Regions from separate parts of the Methylobacterium nigriterrae genome, predicted to be linked through region 1. Evidence: predicted binding sites of a transcription regulator. Region 1 holds the regulator's gene; each other region holds the start of a gene.
What was found. The regulator LexA, encoded in region 1, represses DNA repair genes until DNA is damaged. The targets are predictions, from matches to a motif close to TGTTCNNNNTGTGTTCNG.
Positions count from the first base shown of each region.

Region 2: recA (recombinase RecA) is a predicted target of LexA. The motif match lies at 2,793-2,810, and genes of this name have one in related genera.
Region 3: WDW90_RS10430 (ATP-dependent helicase) is a predicted target of LexA. The motif match lies at 2,794-2,811, and genes of this name have one in related genera.
Region 4: uvrA (excinuclease ABC subunit UvrA) is a predicted target of LexA. The motif match lies at 2,066-2,083, and genes of this name have one in related genera.

Region 1 covers NZ_JBAWTG010000008.1:8,267-12,838, reverse strand. Annotated here, with positions in the region: gene WDW90_RS07090 (SUMF1/EgtB/PvdO family nonheme iron enzyme) at 1-376, opposite strand, end outside; gene WDW90_RS07085 (DUF4399 domain-containing protein) at 757-1,644, shown strand; gene WDW90_RS07080 (hypothetical protein) at 1,748-2,038, opposite strand; gene lexA (transcriptional repressor LexA) at 2,335-3,063, shown strand; gene WDW90_RS07070 (ComEC/Rec2 family competence protein) at 3,057-4,572, opposite strand, start outside.
Region 2 covers NZ_JBAWTG010000025.1:57,319-61,890, forward strand. Annotated here, with positions in the region: gene cckA (cell cycle histidine kinase CckA) at 60-2,756, shown strand; gene recA (recombinase RecA) at 2,871-3,962, shown strand; gene alaS (alanine--tRNA ligase) at 4,426-4,572, shown strand, end outside.
Region 3 covers NZ_JBAWTG010000014.1:61,587-66,158, forward strand. Annotated here, with positions in the region: gene WDW90_RS10420 (AsmA family protein) at 1-2,296, opposite strand, end outside; gene WDW90_RS10425 (hypothetical protein) at 2,461-2,697, opposite strand; gene WDW90_RS10430 (ATP-dependent helicase) at 2,823-4,572, shown strand, end outside.
Region 4 covers NZ_JBAWTG010000035.1:25,256-29,827, forward strand. Annotated here, with positions in the region: gene WDW90_RS18600 (methyl-accepting chemotaxis protein) at 1-1,737, opposite strand, end outside; gene uvrA (excinuclease ABC subunit UvrA) at 2,161-4,572, shown strand, end outside.

The sequences.
Region 1 (4,572 bases):
GCGTCTCGGTCTCCGACCAGATCTGCGCATTGACCGGGAGGAGGTAGCTCTGGCGCCCGACCTGGATCCCGAAGCCGCCGAAATAGAAGAGCGCCGCCGATCCAGCATTGATCTTTGCGTAGAAGGCATCCAGTGCGCTCTGTGCATCCTCCCGCGTCAGGTTCTCGCGCAACTCCACGTCGAAATCATTGCGCCGCAATTCATCGGCAAGGGATCGCGCGTCCTTGCCCACCGTCGGCAGTGGAACATTGGCGTCTGGATAACGGACGTTCGCGATGAGCAGGGCGAACCGCCGTGCCGTGCCCGTGGTTCCCTGCGCGGAAGCCAAGTCGGCGAGCAGCAGGGTGACGGCGATCAACGCCAACCGGACAAGCATGGTCCGGGCTCTCCGAGCCGCAGGACGAACCGTCGCGTCGCGCGCGCCTCGACCGTCGCTCCGAGCGTCGGATTTTCTGGCGGCCGTAGGGCAAAATCTCTTGGACATCAATCCTATCATCGGGGGCGGCCTGAGGATCATCCATCTCACCGAGACCACCGATTCTAACGTGACGAATCGCCGGGCATAGAGCTACGGTAGCCTGTTCGACGGGTATTGGTATTCTGGGTACGCGCCCATCGCCAGTAATTACAACTTTTTGGGTATGGAGATTGCTCTTTTTAGAGGGTCCTACGCCTTTTTTCCGGCTCGGCGTGCGGCCACGGAACGTGCGCCTATTGGCATTTCGCAATGCTATGCTTGGCAGCGGGAGGAATGTGATGGGAGCGTCATCGGGATGGGTCCACCGGTGCTGCGGCCTCGCGGCTCCGCTGCTCCTGATCACCGGAGCGGCCGTCGCGCAGGAGACCAAGGCCGGGCCGACGCCGGCGGCGCCCGGCGCGGCCGTCTATTTCATCGACATCAAGGATGGCGCGGTCCTGCCCCGCAAGGCGATGATTCGATTCGGGCTACGGAACATGGGCGTGGCGCCGGCTGGATCGGACCGCATCAACTCGGGCCACCACCATCTGCTGATCGACGTTGCGATGCCGCCGGTCGACAGGCCGATTCCGAACGACTTCAATCACCTGCATTTCGGAGCCGGCCAGACCGAGGCGGAGATCGACCTGCCGCCCGGCGAGCACACGCTGCAATTGCTGCTGGCCGACAAGGATCATATCCCGCACAACCCGCCCGTCGCCTCGGACGTCGTGAAAGTCCGGGTCGTCGAGGCGCCGGCGGGCGCGGCCGCAGCGGCGGCCCCGACGGTGCGGAGATCATCGCCCCCTGGAGCACGTGTCTATTTCGTGCAGCCTCACAACGGCGCAGTGGTCTCGCGCAAGACAACGATCCGGTTCGGCCTCGTCGGAATGGGCGTGGCGCCAGCGGGCTTCGACAAGGCGAACACCGGCCATCACCATCTGCTGATCGACGCGCCTCTGCGCTCGCCGGATGAACGCATTCCGAATGATTTCAATCATTTGCATTTCGGGCTCGGGCAGACCGAAGCTCAGGTGACGCTCCCGCTCGGCACCCACACGCTCCAACTCGTGCTAGCGGATACCGACCACGTGCCGCACAATCCGCCGATTATGTCCGAGCCGATAAAGGTGCTGGTCACCAAGAGCGGGCGGCGCCCACGCGCGCGGCACGCACGCGGGCGATAGTCTGTCCAAGGTCGCCCGCGGGCATCGTTGTGCGCAACAGCGGCCAGCCTTTGAGCTTGGGTTGCTCCTTCCTCGCTGAAGATCGAACGCGGCCAGATGGCCATCAGAAGGCATCGTAGGCCGAGTTGGTGGTGGCTTGCGTGTGCCGTGTCAGTTCCTGAATGTCGATCCCTGCAGACGCCCTGCCCTGAGGCACAGAAGGCTGCGGCATCAAGGCCAGCCATATGAGCGTCGTAGCGATCGTCAGTGCAACCGCAATCATGCCGAATTTGATCATATAATGCTCCTGATTTCGAACGATGAACGCCGAAGTTCTTGCATCGATGCGAGAGGCTGAACGTGCTCTCAAATCATCGTATGCTTCCACCAAAATCCCGAATGTGATCTTGATCACACTCTTTTACGGGAATTTCTCTGCTTCGAAGCAGGATGCGGCTGCCGAGCGACACGCTGCAGCACTTAGGCCGCGGGGCTATAGCGCTCTTTAAAGGCTCCGTGCCCATGCACGACTTGGCATCACGTTTCGGCGGACCATCGACGGGTCGGAGTATCGGCGCAGGGGCACCGTGAGGTGATGACACCTCCACCACGGCGAACCCTTGCAGAACACTTGTGGAACGTTTAACGTGTTCGCGGTTTGTTTCCGCGAGCGTCGATGCCGGCGCTCGTCTTGAGCGATGAGTCTGCGGAATGCTGACGCGTAAACAGCTGGATCTGCTCCGTTTCATCCAGCAGCGCATGCGGGAAAGCGGCGTACCCCCCTCCTTCGATGAGATGAAGGACGCGCTCGATCTGAAGTCGAAATCCGGCATCCATCGACTGATCACGGCTTTGGAGGAGCGGGGATTCCTCCGGCGCCTGCCCAATCGCGCGCGAGCGATCGAGGTCATCCGGATGCCCGAGAGTCTCTCAGGTGCGAATGCCGGCGCCGGCAACGGCGAGGTTCGCCGATTCACGCCGAGCGTGGTCGAGGGTGGTCGGGCGAAGATTCCGTCCGTCAAGACCCCCATGACGCAGGCGACGGACGAGAACGGTCGCGCCATGACGATCCCGGTGATGGGCCGCATCGCGGCGGGCACGCCGATCTCGGCAATTCAGAACCAGAGCCACTCCATCACGATGTCGCCCGACTTCCTGGCAGGCGGCGAGCACTATGCTCTCGAAGTCCGCGGCGACTCGATGATCGAGGCCGGGATCCTGGACGGCGATCTCGTGGTGATCCGCAAGCAGGATACGGCGAACACGGGCGACATCATCGTGGCCCTGATCGACGATGAGGAGGCGACCTTGAAGCGTCTTCGGCGACGCGGCTCGTCGATTGCGCTGGAGGCGGCCAACCCGGCTTACGAGACGCGTGTCCTCGGTCCGGACCGCGTTCAAATCCAAGGTCGGCTTGTGAGTCTCGTCCGGCGCTACTGAACGGTTTCGGGGCGGTTGTCGGTACTTGCATCCGCCTCGTCAGGATCCTCCGCTTGTCGACTGGGCGACTTGGTTAGCCTGAGCTGAACGGACGCCTTCTGTTCGAGACCTGTCCGGTGACCGGAGCGCCATGGCAGCGATGCGTTCGCCGGCCTCGCATGGGAGATGATTGGGCCGCTCGCGGTGAAGCGGATCGCAGTGGCCCCGAAGCGTTCGAGATAGGCCCTGTCGATCACGAGGCTGGCAGCACAGGCCGCCGGCGCCGTTCGGGTCGTGATCAGGATGTCGGCGCGGGCGCAGTCTTCCGGGAAACCGCGCTTGTCCCGCAGCCATGCGACCTGTCGGCCGTCGGCCGTCCGTCTCGTACACCCGAGTCGATCGCAGGATTCGCCTCGCGCCAAATCGTCCGGCTTGCGGGCGTCGCCATCGGCCTTCAACCATTGTTCCAGAACAAACGGTGGGGGTCGGCCGAGGACGACAAGGCGTCCCGAGCGGTCCCGGACGGCCGCGCCGCTCCCGTCGCGGTCGATGAAGATATCGAAGCGTTGTGGACTTGCGGCGAAGCCCAGTCCGATCATTACCGGGAGCACAGCAAGCCAGCGCAATCGAGAGACCGGCAGGGTCGCCAGCAAGAGGCCGGCGGCGAGAAGCGCCATGGCACCCGTACCGAAAGCGGGCACCACCAAGTTGGCTTGACCGAAACCGCCGATCCAGGTCGAGATCGACAGCATGCCGCGCACGGCGAGCCCCATCAGCCACCACACCGGCTGATCGAGCGCGAGGGGATAGGCGAGGATGCCGATCACGGCGGCGGGCATGACGGCGAGCGACACGAGCGGCAGCGTGAGTGCATTGCCCACCAGGCCAAAGGGCTGGATCGTCTGGAAGTGATACGTCGCGAAGGGAGCCGTCGCGATCTGCGCGACAAGCGTGGTGAGCAGCGTACCCACCACGGCGGACGCCACAACGGCGATGGCTCGGCCGATCGCTCCGGCACCCTCCCGCCGGAACAGGCGCCCATCGAGCCAGCGCGAGCAGGCAATCAGGCCGGCGACGGCGCCGAACGACATCTGGAAGCTTGGTCCGAGCAAGCCCTCCGGCTCGCGCGCCAGGGCCACGATTGCCGCGAGTGCGAGATTGCGCATGCTGAGCGCTGGCCTGTCGACCAGGATCGCTCCGAGCATGATCAAGGTCATGATCAGTGACCGCTCGGCGGCGATATCCCAACCGGAAAAGGCGCAGTAGGCGGTCACCCCGACCATTGCGAAGCCGGCGGCGATCTTCTTGATCGGCAGACGGAGGGCTAGGATCGGAACCAGGGCGAGAATGGCTCGCACAAACCAGAACACGACGCCAGCCGCCAGAACCATGTGCAGCCCAGATATCGACACGACATGATAGATCCCGGCCGTCCGCAGGATATCATTCGTCTCCTGCGTGATCAGGCCGCGCTTGCCGGTGACGAGCGCCGCGGCCACGGCCCCGGCCTGGCCGCCGTTGGCGTCGGTG
Region 2 (4,572 bases), on a different contig from region 1:
CCTTGCTGCGGGAGCGAACGGGGGGCTAACCGGTGTCGGTACGGCTGGATTGGGGCCCGATGGCTGAGTTGAGTGGACCTACGGCGCCTGTCTCGGGCTCGATCGACCGGTCCGAGCGGCCCGGGCGCGTCGGCCTGCTTCTCGTGCTGGCGGGGCTCCTCGTCGGCGCGGCGATCGGCCTGTCCTTCGTCGCCAACGAGCAGGCCCAATCCCTCATCGTCTGGCTGCTCGCTCTGCTCGCCATGGCGGGCGTCTTCTTCCTGTTCGCGCTCGCGATCGGGGCGATCCAGCTCAGCGGGCAGGGCGCGCGCGACGACATCACCAAGAGCATCGTGGATGCCGCCCCGGAGGCCACCGTCGTGGTGGAGGAGGGCGGCCGCCTGATCTACGCCAACGAGGCGTATCTCCGGATCGCGGGCGGCGACAGCTTCTCGAGCCTGCGCTCGGTCGAGCGGATCTTCGTGGGTTCTCCTGAGGTCTCCGAGGCGGTCTATCGCCTCGCGCAGGCCGCCCGCGACGGGCGCAGCCACACCGAGGAAATCCGGATGGCGCCGCCGCCGAGCGGCACCGCCGAGCGGGAATTCGCGTGGTTCCGCATCATGGTACGGGCGGTGCCGCGCCCGCGCCGCAACGCCTCGCTCTGGACGGTGAGCGACATCACCCACGAGCGCGAGCGCCAGGAGAACGTCTTCCAGGAACTTCAGCACGCGATCGATTACCTCGACCACGCACCGGCGGGCTTCCTGTCGATCGATCCGGCTGGGACAATCGTCTACATGAATGCGACCCTGGCCTCTTGGCTCGGCTACGATCTCGCCACCGTCGGGCCGGGCGGCCCGCACCTCTCCGAGATCGCACCCGGCGCCGACATGCTGACCAGCACGGCCGGCCTGCCCGGCGAGGTGCGCACCGACCGCTTCGACCTCGACCTGCGCCGCCGCAACGGGCACTCGCTGCCCGCCCGGCTCTATCACCGCGTCGCTTTCGGCAAGGACGGGAAGCCCGGCTCCTCGCGGACCTTCGTGATCAACCGCTCGGCCGGCGCGGAGTTCGACGAGCCGCAGCGGGCCGCCGAGGTACGCCTCGCCCGCTTCCTCAACAACTCGCCGATCGCGATCGCGACTCTCGACCGGGCGGGCCACATCGCCCGGGCGAACGCCTCCTTCGCACGCCTCTTCGGCGCGATGCCCAGACAGGCGATCGAGGGCAGCACGGGCGAGGTCGGCGCCGAGCCGACCATGGGCGAATCCGTGATCGAGCGCGACCGCGGCACCCTGGAGGCGGCCCTTGGCAAGGCGGCGAGCGGGCTCAGCGACGTGCAGCCCATCGAGGTCTCGCTGACGGGCAACGGAAACCGCTCCGCCCGCGTCTGGCTGAGCCCGGCCGGGGGCGAGGGCTCGGCGGCCGACAAGGGCCTCGACGAGACCGACCGCGAGCGCGTCATCCTCTACGCCCTCGACACCACCGCGCAGCGCCAGCTGGAGCAGCAGGTCGCGCAGACCCAGAAGATGGATACGGTCGGCCAGCTCGCCGGCGGCATCGCGCACGACTTCAACAACGTCCTCCAGGCGATCATCGGCTACTCGGACCTCCTGATCGCGAGCCACAAGCCGACCGACCCCGCGTTCCAGGACATCATGCAGATCAAGCAGAACGCGAACCGGGCGGCGGGTCTCGTACGCCAGCTCCTCGCCTTCTCGCGCCGCCAGACCCTGCGTCCCGAGGTGATGAATGTCGGCGAGGCGCTGTCCGAGCTCACGCTCCTGCTGAAGCGGCTGCTGGGCGAGCGGGTCGATCTCGAGCTGAAGCACGGCCGCGACATCTGGCCCGTGAAGGCGGACGTCAACCAGTTCGAGCAAGTCATCGTGAACCTCGCGGTCAACGCGCGCGACGCGATGCCAGAGGGCGGCCGGCTGATGATCCGCACCGCCAACGTCCCGGATGCCGGCGACGGCCCGGAGGCTCGCGCCGTCGCGCCGGCCGGCGACCACGTGCTGATCGAAGTGCTCGATACCGGCGAGGGCATCCCGCCTGAGCTGATGGAGAAGATCTTCGAGCCGTTCTTCACGACGAAGGAGATCGGCAAGGGTACGGGTCTCGGCCTCTCCACGGTCTTCGGCATCATCAAGCAGAGCGGCGGCACCGTCGACGTGCGCTCGACGGTCGGGGAGGGCACGGCCTTCCGTATCTACCTGCCGCGCCACGAGCCGGCCGTCGAGGCGGAGCCAGAGACGGCTCCGCCCGCGACGCTGCCGAAGCTCGCCGCGCAGGCGCCTACGGTCGGGCCGGGCGGGGCGGCCGAGGCGCCGCCGGGGCAAGAATCGCCCGACGGCGCGATGGCGGAGCCCGCGAAGGTCGAACCGCGCAAGCCCGCGGCCGACCATACCGGGCAGGGGACCATCCTGCTCGTCGAGGACGAGGACCCGGTCCGCGCCGTCAACAGCCGGGCGCTCTCGGCCCGGGGCTACACCGTGCTCGAGGCCGCCTCGGGGCTCGAGGCGCTGCGGATCGTCGGCGAGGGGAACCACGAGATCGACCTCGTCGTATCCGACGTGGTCATGCCCGAGATGGACGGACCGACGTTGCTGCGGGAGATTCGCAAGCACCGTCCGGAGCTTAAGGTCATCTTCGTGTCGGGCTACGCCGAGGATGCGTTCCGCAAGAACCTGCCCGAGGGCGAGACCTTCAACTTCCTGCCCAAGCCCTTCAGCCTGAAGCAGCTCGTCGAGACCGTGAAGCGGACGATGTCGGCCTGAACAGCCCCGCAAGGCGGATCGCGCCCCTTGCCGAATGAGAACAAAACATGTACAAATTCGTCATCCCGGGCGCATTGAGAACGGCGCCTTTCCCCTTCATAAGGATGGCGAGAGATGGCTCAGCCCGCGTTGAAAGTGGTGGATACGCCCAGCATGGACAAGGACAAGTCGAAGGCGATCGATGCCGCCCTGTCCCAGATCGAGCGCGCCTTCGGAAAGGGCTCGATCATGCGGCTCGGCAAGACCGACAAGGTCGCCGAGGTCGAGACGGTCTCGACCGGGTCGCTGGGCCTCGACATCGCGCTCGGCGTCGGCGGCCTGCCGCGCGGGCGCGTCATCGAGATCTACGGGCCGGAATCCTCGGGTAAGACCACGCTCGCGCTCCACACCATCGCGGAGGCCCAGAAGAAGGGCGGCGTCTGCGCCTTCGTGGACGCCGAGCACGCCCTCGACCCGGTCTACGCGCGCAAGCTCGGCGTGAACCTCGACGACCTCCTGATCTCGCAGCCCGACACGGGCGAGCAGGCGCTCGAGATCACCGACACGCTGGTGCGCTCCGGCGCCATCGACGTGCTGGTGGTCGACTCTGTGGCGGCCCTGACGCCGCGGGCGGAGATCGAGGGAGAGATGGGCGATTCGCAGCCCGGCCTCCAGGCCCGGCTGATGAGCCAGGCCCTGCGCAAGCTCACGGGCTCGATCTCGCGCTCGAAGTGCATGGTGATCTTCATCAACCAGATCCGCATGAAGATCGGCGTGATGTACGGCTCGCCGGAGACGACCACGGGCGGCAACGCGCTGAAGTTCTACGCCTCCGTGCGCCTCGATATCCGCCGCGTCTCGACGCTCAAGGACCGCGACGAGGCCATCGGCAACCAGGTCCGCGTCAAGGTCGTCAAGAACAAGGTCGCGCCGCCCTTCAAGCAGGTCGAGTTCGACATCATGTTCGGCGAAGGCGTGTCCAAGGTCGGCGAGCTGATCGACCTCGGCGTCAAGGCCGGGATCGTGGAGAAGTCGGGCGCCTGGTTCTCGCATGCCAGCCAGCGCCTCGGCCAGGGCCGCGAGAACGCCAAGGGCTTCCTGCGGGACAATCCCGAGATCGCCGCCAAGATCGAGGGAGCGATCCGCCAGAACTCGGGCCTCGTCGCCGAGCGCATCCTCGAGAACGCGACGCCGACCGCCGACGACCTCGACGAGGGCGAGGCCTGAATCGCTCCCGAGCGGATTCAAACCCTCCCGCGAGGGCTTGGCGGTTCACGGAGGCCGTCGGTGCCGAACTCGGCCGCTTCCCGGCCGGGCGCGGGTCCCCTCTCCCGTCCGGGAGAGGGACGGGGTGAGGGGTGGTGCGACCTCTCCGGAGATGTCGCACCCCTCACCCGGTCCGCGTTCCGCGGACTCGACCTCTCCCGCACGAAAGAGGTGAGAGGCGCCCGATCCTGGGACGGTCGGATCGGCGCCAGCATCGATCCGACCGCCAGCTCGCACGGGAGGTGGGCTGGCGCGGACGCGCCGTCCTGCGCGGAGCGACCGGACCGGGACGACGCGGCATCGGTCGATCGGATCCCGCATCGGCCGTGACTTACGGCGCGGCGGTCCTTATGAGGGCGGATGAGGCGGTCAGGCTTTGCCAGAAGCCCGGCGCGCAAGCCCAGGCCCACAAGAGTCAATTTCGATGAGCGGCGTCAACGAGATCCGGTCGACCTTCCTCGATTACTTCGCGCAAGCCGGCCATGCCGTGCTGCCCTCGTCCTCGCTGGTGCCGAAGAACGACCCCACGCTGATGTTCACGAACGCCGGCATGGTGCAGTTCAAGAACGTG
Region 3 (4,572 bases), on a different contig from region 1:
GATTCGCCGGCCAGGCACCCGGGAGCGGCGCCGTGCCGAGCAGCGCCAGGAAGGGGCCGAGATCGGGCGTCTCCGCCCGGATCGCGCCCGATGAGGGCGGCTCCCCGTCGGTGGCGACGCGGATGGGCTCGTCCGTCGCGAGCTTGAGCCCGGCCACGATGCCGCTTGCCGAGAGGGCGAGGCCGGCCGCGGCCGAATCCGCTCCCGCCTGCTTCCGCGCGCCCGCGATCGTGAGGCTCGCCGGCTGGCGCAGGCCCGCGATGTCGTCGCGCCCGAACCAGATGCCGGCGCGCGGCGTCGCGATCGTGAGGTCGAGGCCCTCCACGTGCCCGGCGCGGCTGAGGAGCGACACGTCGAGGCTGCCGCCCGCGGCCGTCCCCTTCGCGGCGGTGCGCAGGACGTCCGCCTCGCCCGCGTTCCGCTCCAGGCTCACGCCGAGGTCGAGGGCGCCCGTGCGCAGGAAGGCCGGGATCAGCCGGGCCTCCGCCACCCAGACCCGGTCGAGGAGGGCGAGAAGCGGCGCCGCGACCGGGGCCGTGACCCGGCCGCTGATCCGGCCGGCGCCGTCCCGGTCGATCCGGCCCGACAGCTTCGCGTTGGCGCCCGCGAGGTCGGTGACGTCGAGGCTGTCGACGACGAGGCTGGTTCCGTCGGACTGGATGCTCGCCGCGATGGTCCCGTTGCCGGAATGCGCGCCCGCCGGCCCGTAGCGGACGTCGCGCGCCTTGAGGGTGAGACCGAGATCCTGGCCGTGCAGGCTCGCGAGCGCGGTGCTGAAGGAGGGGAGCGCCGCGATGTCGATGCCGCGCGCCGCGATCTGCGCGTCGAAGCGCCCGCGCCCGCCCCTGTCCGGCCCCGTGTAGCGGGCATTGCCGGTGATGCGCGCCTCGCCGAGGCTGAGGCGAAGGTTGCGCACGGAAAAGTCGGGCGAGGCCGCCGAGACGTCGGCGCTCACCTCGACGGGGCGGCCATCGAGGATGCTGATCCAGGGTCCCTCGAGCCCGAGCCTGCGCAGGTAGCGACCGAGGCCGTCGGAGGCCGGCGCCGCGAGGGAGACCTCGCCAGTGAAGCGGGGGCCGGGCTCGGTGTCGATCTCGCCGCTGCCCGCGAGGCTTGCCGCCCCAGGCGCCTGCGCGCGGAACCGGCGCAGCAGGAAGCCGCCGGTCCGGTCGAGGGTACCGCCGAGCTTCAGGTTCGACCAATCCTCGAGGCCCAGAGCGACGCTCTCGACGGCGAGATCGAGGTCGAGCATCACGGGAAGGCCGATGCTGCCCTTGGCGAGCCCCCTCGGCACGCCGCGCGCGACGAGCGCCCGGCCCGCCGTCGACAGCAGGAAGGCGTCGAGATCGACCCGGCGTGCCTCGAGGTTCAGTCCGGCGCGCCAGTTGCGCAGGTCGATCTGGCCGGTCCCGGCGAGCCGGATCGCCTGGCCGCCCGGGTCGATCTCGGCGTTGACGCCCTCGAAGCGGGCGATCGGCCCCCGGGCCTTGAACTTGCCGCCGAGGGCGAAGGGCAGGTAGGCGCCCGCCGCCTGGGTCGGCGGGCCGACGACGAGCCGGGCCGAGCCCTCCGATTCGGGCACGAGCGCGCGGGTCTGGCCCGGCTGCGCCGCGGCGGGATCGAGCGGCACCAGAGCGATGCGCGCATCCGCCTCGAAGCGGGGCTGCGTGTCGCCGCCGCCCGAGAGCTTGACGCTCACGCTGCCGTCCTGAGCCGGTTCCCCGCTGGCGAACCGGAAGGGGACGCCCCCGCTCGTCCCCTCGACCCGCCAGGGTCCCGCGAGGCTCGGCGCCTGCAGGCGCAGGTTCTCCGCGCCGACCTGGTCGGTGCGCCCGGTCGCGGGCACGAGGGTCGTCAGCAGGAATTGCTGGATGCGCAGGTCCTCGATCGCGAGATCGCGCCCGCGCAGGGTCTCCGAGAGATCCGGCGGCAGCAGGATCGCGTCGCCCTCGGTGACCGGCAGCCGCACCTCGGCACGGCCGATCCGGGTCTCGGTGAAGCGGAACTCGCCCTTCAGGAGCGGCGTCAGGGCGATCTCGGCCTTGACGAAGCGCGCGTCGAGGGCGGGCTTGCCCGGCTCGTCGCCGAGGCGGAGCCGGTCGACGCGCAGGCGCGGAGAGGGCAGGAGGCGCACCTCGATGCGGCCCTCGCTTCGGACGGGCAGGTTCAGGGAGCGGCTGATCGCCCGGTCGACGGCGGCGCGCTGCCCCTGCCAGTCGATGAAGGGCGGGACGGCGAGCGCCGCGACGAGGATCAGGATGACGGCGCCCGCGAGCGCGGTCAGGATGTCACGCACCGTGTTGGTTCCGCCTCACGCCCCGTGCTCCGGGGTGGATTCCGCGGGTGCACGATGCCGCGTCCGGCGCCCGCAGGCTGGCCGACCCGTGCCCCCGGATCGGACATAGCATAGCGGAGCCGGGCTTCGCGCCCAATCCGCCCCGATCCGCCCGGTGCGTCGGCTCAGCGCCGCGGCACGACGGTCGGGCCGGGAGCCGGGTTCGGCTGGAACAGTTCGTTGCGCTGGTTCTGCATGCGCAGCTGGTTCTGCTGGGTGGTCTGCTGCTGGCGCATCTCGCGCATCTGGCTCTGCTGCGACAGGGAGTTGTTCATGCTGTTGATGTTCCCGCCCTGGACCCCCTGGGCGAGGGCGGGGAAGCTCGCCAGCAGGGCGAGGGCGGCGATCGGCACGAGGCGCATGGCGGGTCTCATCTCTCGGCGGTTCGCAGAGAGGACGCCTCGGGGGCCCCGCAGGTTCCGGCCCGCGACGGTACCGCGCGGCCCAGGCCTCGACGCCGTTCGCGTTTTGGTCCAGTGAGGGCCGCATGCAGAAGCCCTCCGATGCGGCGGCGACGCCCGGACCCGACGGGGGCGCCCAGCGCGCCCAGACCTCGCTCGCCGCCCGCGCCATGGCGGGACTGAAGCCGAGCGCCGCCGCCTACCTCGAGGGGCTGAACCCCGAGCAGCGCCGCGCCGTCGAGACGACGGACGGGCCGGTCCTCGTGCTCGCGGGCGCGGGCACTGGCAAGACGCGGGTGCTGACGACCCGGATCGCCCACCTGATCGCCACTGCCAAGGCGCGGCCCTTCGACATCCTGGCGGTGACCTTCACGAACAAGGCCGCGCGCGAAATGAAGGCGCGCATCGGCGGTCTGATCGGCCCGGCGGGCGAAGGCATGCCCTGGCTCGGCACCTTCCACGCCATCGGCACCAAGATCCTGCGCCGGCACGCCGAGCTTGTCGGGCTGAGATCGGATTTCACGATCCTCGGCACCGACGACCAGCTCCGCCTGATGAAGCAGGTCATCGCCGACCAGAACATCGACGAGAAGCGCTGGCCGGCGCGCGCGCTCGGCCATGCCATCGACGGCTGGAAGAACCGGGGCCTCTCGCCCGAGCAGGTGCCGCCCGGCGAGGCCGGCGCCTTCGCGTTCGGCAAGGGCGGCGCCCTCTACAGTGCCTATCAGGCGCGTCTGGCGACCCTGAACGCCGTCGATTTCGGCGACCTCCTGCTCCTCTGCCTCAAACTCTGGCGCGAGAACGGGGACGTGCTGGAAAACTATCAGGGCCGCTTCCGCTACATCCTCGTCGACGAGTACCAGGACACCAACGTCGCCCAGTACCTCTGGCTGCGGCTCCTGGCGCAGGGCCACCGCAACGTCGCCTGCGTAGGCGACGACGACCAGTCGATCTACGGCTGGCGGGGCGCCGAGGTCGACAACATCCTGCGCTTCGAGCACGATTTCCCGGGCGCGGCCGTCATCCGCCTGGAGCGCAACTACCGCTCGACCGGCCACATCCTCGCCGCCGCCTCCGGCCTCATCGCCCGGAACGAGGGCCGCCTCGGCAAGACCCTGCGCACCGAGGACGTGGCGGGCGAGCGGGTGACGGTCACCGGCGCCTGGGATTCGGAGGAGGAGGCGCGGCTTCTCGCCGAGTCGATCGAATCGCTCCAGGCCAAGGGCCACCCCCTCTCGGAGATCGCCGTGCTGGTCAGGATCTCGGCGCAGATGCGCGAGATCGAGGATCGCTTCGTCCAGCTCGGCCTGCCCTACCGGGTGATCGGCGGGCCGCGCTTCTACGAGCGGGCCGAGATCCGCGACGCGCTGGCGTATCTGCGCATCACCGCGAATCCCGCCGACGACCTCGCCTTCGAGCGCATCATCAACACGCCGAAGCGGGGCCTCGGCGACGCGACGCTCCAGCAGCTCCATGCCTACGCGCGGGCCGAGCGGGTGCCGCTGCTGCTGGCCGCCCGCAAGCTGATCGAGACCGACGAGCTGAAGCCGCGCGTGCGCTCGACGCTGCGCGCCCTTGTCGAGAGTTTTTCGCGTTGGGCGCGGTCGGTCGAGACGATGCCGCATTCCGAGGTCGCCCAGACGATCCTGGAGGAATCCGGCTACACCGAGATGTGGCAGAAGGACCGCTCGGCCGATGCCGCGGGGCGGCTCGAGAACCTCAAGGAGTTCGTCCGCTCCATGGAGGAGTTCCCCGACCTCGCGGGCTTCCTGGAGCACGTCGCCCTCGTCATGGACGCGAGCGAGGCTGAGGGAGCCGAGCGCGTCAGCCTGATGA
Region 4 (4,572 bases), on a different contig from region 1:
CTCGTGGACCTTGGCGGCGATCTCCTCGGTGGCGCGCGCGGTCTGGCCGGCGAGGGTCTTCACCTCGGCGGCGACCACCGCGAAGCCGCGGCCCGCCTCGCCCGCGCGCGCCGCCTCGATGGTGGCGTTGAGCGCGAGCAGGTTCGTCTGCCCGGCAATATCCGAGATCAGCCCGACGATCTGGCCGATGCTGCCGGCCGCGGCGGCGAGGCGGTGGACCTCGCCGGCCATGGCCGCCGCGTCCCGCTCGGCGGCGGAGGCGAGGTCGGCCGAGACGGTGACCTGCTGGCCGATCTCGCGCACCGAGGCCAACAGCTCCTCCGTGGCGGCCGCCACGGTGTCGGCCGAGAGGGCCGCCTCCGCCGAGGCCGCGGTGACCTGCCGACTGAGGCTCGCCGTGTCGCCGGCCGCGCGGGCCATGCCGCGGGCCGCGCCCTCGAGCTCGGCCGCCGCCGCCGAGACCGCCCCGACGATGCCGCCGACCCGCGCCTCGAAGCCGTCCGCGAGGCTCCGCGCCGCTTCGCGCCGGGCGGCGGCGCTCTCCTCCGCCATCCGCTCCTGCTCGGCCCGGATGCGGCGGCGCTCGCTCACGCTGTCGCGGAAGTCAGCCGCCGCGGCCGCGATGGCCCGGACCTCGTGGGGACCGCCCTGCGGGATCGCGACCTCGGTCTCGCCCCGGCCGATCGCCGCCAGCGCCCGCGACATCCGGATCAGCGGCCGCGCGACGGCGCTGCCGAGGCCGAAGGCGAGCGCCCCGGAGAGCAGGAAGGTCATGAGCCCCGCCGCCGCCCAGAGGGCGAGGCTGCGGTCCGCGGCCTCGCGCACGGCGCCGGCGGCGGCTCTCAGGTCGCCGGTGAGCCGGTCCTCGACGGCCTTGAGGCCGTCGATGCGCTGGGTGGCGAGCTTGAACCAGAGGGGACTGTCGCGGAAGGCCAGCGCCTCGCCCGGCATCGTGCCGAGGGCGAGCCCGCGCAGGCGCGCCACCTCGCGCGCCGCCTCGCCGCCCTCGCTCGCCGCGAAGGCGTCGAGCTGGGCCGGGTCGGCCTGCAGGCGGAACACTCCCTCGAAGGTCGCCTGGTTCGCCGCGAGCGTGGCAAGCCGCTGCAGGCCCGCGAGGTCGAAGCTGCCCGCCGCGAAGGCGGCGGAGACCGCGGCGCGCTCCTGGCCGGCGAATTCCTTCAGGGACAGGAAGGCGGCGTAGGTCCCGACCCGGTTGGCGATGCCGACATGGGCCGCGACGTTCTGCATCTCCCGCACGATGCCGAGGCCCTGGCCGACCAGGCCGGTGTAGAAGGCCATGCTCTGGGACGGGGCCGGCTGCAGGGCGTCGACCGAGGCCCGGTGCGCCTCGACCTGCCCGAGGCCGTCGCGGAGCTGGCCCGCCCGGCGCGCGAGGATGGGCCCGAACCCCATCGTGCCAGCCTCGGAGAGGGCCCCGGCGAGGACCGCCCGCGCCGCGTCGGTGCGGGCGCGCTGCGCGCCGAGCTCGGCCTTGAACTGCGTGCCCTTCGAGCCGAGGAACAGGCTCGAGGCGCCCCGCTCCCGCTGCGCCTCGTGCACGAAGGCGCTGACCCTGGAGGCGAGGCCGACGAGGTCCTGGACCTCGGCCATGTCGGCGCGCTGGGCCATGCGGTCCGAGATCGCGAGCCCCGCGACCGCCGCGAAGGCGAGGCAGGGCGCGAGCGCCACGGCCAGGATGCGCCCGCGCAGGGACCCGACGAAACCACCCACCATCATGTCTGCACCGAACTTCGGTTACGCTACGGAGAGTTGAATCGGCGCGAGTCCGTAAATTCTTGGTTTCCGGCCGAGGTAATGCTTAATTTTGAAGCATATGACGAAAACAAGTGCATGTTTTTCAGTCTTCTGAAGCTTATCGCGTCACCGCTCCGGGTCTTCGCACCGTCTGCCGGCGGTTCCCGCCCGTCCTCCGCCGCTCCGGCACGGGCCGCCCCGACGCCGGGGCCGGCGCCGGGTTGGGAAGCGGACGGCCGATACCTACATCCTCGGCGGGAACCGCGCCTTCGCACCTCCCGTTGACCCGGCCTCGTCGCAATATTGCCCGTGTACCGTGTTTGTTCTAGCTAGGGCCCGCGTCCTGGCCGGGGGCCCGTCCCGCGTTCGCGCCGATTCGAAGACTGCAAAGAGACCTGCCGCCCCATGGCCAGAGCCCGAGCCGAAGCCGACGCCAAGGATGCCAAGCGCGAGCCCGCGCGCGATGCCAGGACGAACGCCGAGGCGGCGACCAGGCGGACAACCAAGCCGACGACCAAGCCTTCATCGAGGCCGGATGCGCGGCGCGGGGCCGAGGCGGATGACAGGCTCGAGGCCTTGTTCGACGGGGCTCGCGACGCCCGGGTGATCGCGGTGCGGGGCGCGCGCGAGCACAACCTCAAGAACATCGACCTGACGATCCCGCGCGACAGGCTCGTGGTCTTCACGGGCCTGTCGGGCTCCGGCAAGTCCTCGCTCGCCTTCGACACGATCTACGCCGAGGGCCAGCGCCGCTACGTCGAGTCGCTCTCGGCCTATGCCCGCCAGTTCCTGGAGATGATGTCGAAGCCCGATGTCGACCAGATCGACGGGCTCTCGCCGGCCATCTCCATCGAGCAGAAGACCACCTCGAAGAACCCGCGCTCCACCGTCGGCACGGTGACGGAGATCTACGACTACATGCGCCTGCTCTGGGCGCGGGTCGGCATCCCCTACTCGCCGGCCACGGGGCTCCCGATCGAGAGCCAGACCGTGAGCCAGATGGTCGACCGGGTCCTGGCGCTGCCCGAGAAGACCCGGCTCTACCTGCTGGCGCCGGTCGTCCGGGGACGCAAGGGCGAGTACCGCAAGGAGATCGCCGAGTTCCAGAAGAAGGGCTTCCAGCGGCTGCGCATCGACGGCGAGCAATACCCGATCGACGACGTGCCGAAGCTCGACAAGAAGCTCAAGCACGACATCGACGTCGTGGTCGACCGGATCGTGGTGCGGGCCGATATCGGCTCGCGGCTCGCCGAGTCGTTCGAGACGGCGCTGGAGCTCGCCGACGGCGTCGCCGTGGTCGAGTTCGCCGACGCGCCCGAGGGCGACGGCCCGCGCGAGAGCCCGCAGGCCATCACCTTCTCGTCGCGCTTCGCCTGTCCGGTGTCGGGCTTCACCATCGCGGAGATCGAGCCGCGCCTGTTCTCGTTCAACAATCCCTTCGGCGCCTGCCCGACCTGCGGCGGCATCGGCCACGAGATGCGGATCGATCCCGAGCTCGTGATCTCGGACCCGAGCCTCAGCCTCAAGCGGGGCGCGGTCGCGCCCTGGGCGAAATCGACCTCGCCCTATTACGGGCAGACCCTCGACGCGCTCGCCCGGCACTACGGATTCAAGACCACCGTGGCCTGGGCCGACCTGCCCGAGGAGGCGCAGAGCGCCGTCCTGTACGGCTCGGGCCGGCAGTCGATCCGCTTCGACTACAACGACGGCCTGCGCGCCTACGCGGTGAACAAGCCCTTCGAGGGCGTGATCCCGAACCTGGAGCGCCGCTACAAGGAGACCGAGAGCGACGCCTCGCGCGACGACATCGCCCGCTTCATGGGCGAGACGCCCTGCGAGGCCTGCGCCGGCAAGCGCCTCAAGCCCGAGGCGCTCGCCGTCAAGATCGCGATGCAGGATATCGGCGCGGTGACGGCGCTCTCGGTGCGCGAGGCGCATGGCTGGTTCTCGGCGCTGCCCGAGAGCCTGACGCGGAAGCAGAACGAGATCGCGGTCCGGATCCTCAAGGAGATCCGCGACCGCCTCACCTTCCTCATCGACGTCGGGCTCGAGTACCTGACGCTCAGCCGCGGTTCGGGCTCGCTGTCGGGCGGCGAGAGCCAGCGCATCCGCCTCGCCTCGCAGATCGGATCGGGGCTGACTGGCGTGCTCTACGTGCTGGACGAGCCCTCGATCGGCCTGCACCAGCGCGACAACGAGCGCCTGCTCGGCACGCTGAAGCGCCTGCGCGACCTCGGCAACTCGGTGATCGTCGTCGAGCACGACGAGGACGCGATCCTGCAGGCCGACTACGTCGTCGATGTCGGCCCGGGCGCGGGCATCCACGGCGGCGAGATCATCGCGCAGGGCACGCCCGAGGAGGTGCTGGCTCATCCTGATTCGCTGACCGCCAAGTACCTGACGGGCGCGCTGACGGTGCGGACCCCCGTCGCCCGCCGCAAGGCCCGCAAGGGCAAGCTCAGGCTCGTCGGCGCACGCGGCAACAACCTGAAGGACGTGTCAGTCGAGATCCCGCTGGGGACCTTCACGTGCATCACGGGCGTCTCGGGCGGCGGCAAGTCGACCCTCGTGATCGACACGCTCTACAAGGCGGTGGCGAAGAAGCTGAACGGGGCGCTGGAGCATCCGGCGCCCTACGAGCGGCTGGAGGGGCTCGAGCATCTCGACAAGGTCATCGACATCGACCAGTCGCCGATCGGGCGCACGCCGCGCTCGAACCCCGCCACCTATATCGGCGCCTTCACGCCGATCCGCGACTGGTTCGCGGGGCTGCCCGAGGCGAAGGCCCGCGGCTACCAGCCGGGGCGCTTCTCCTTC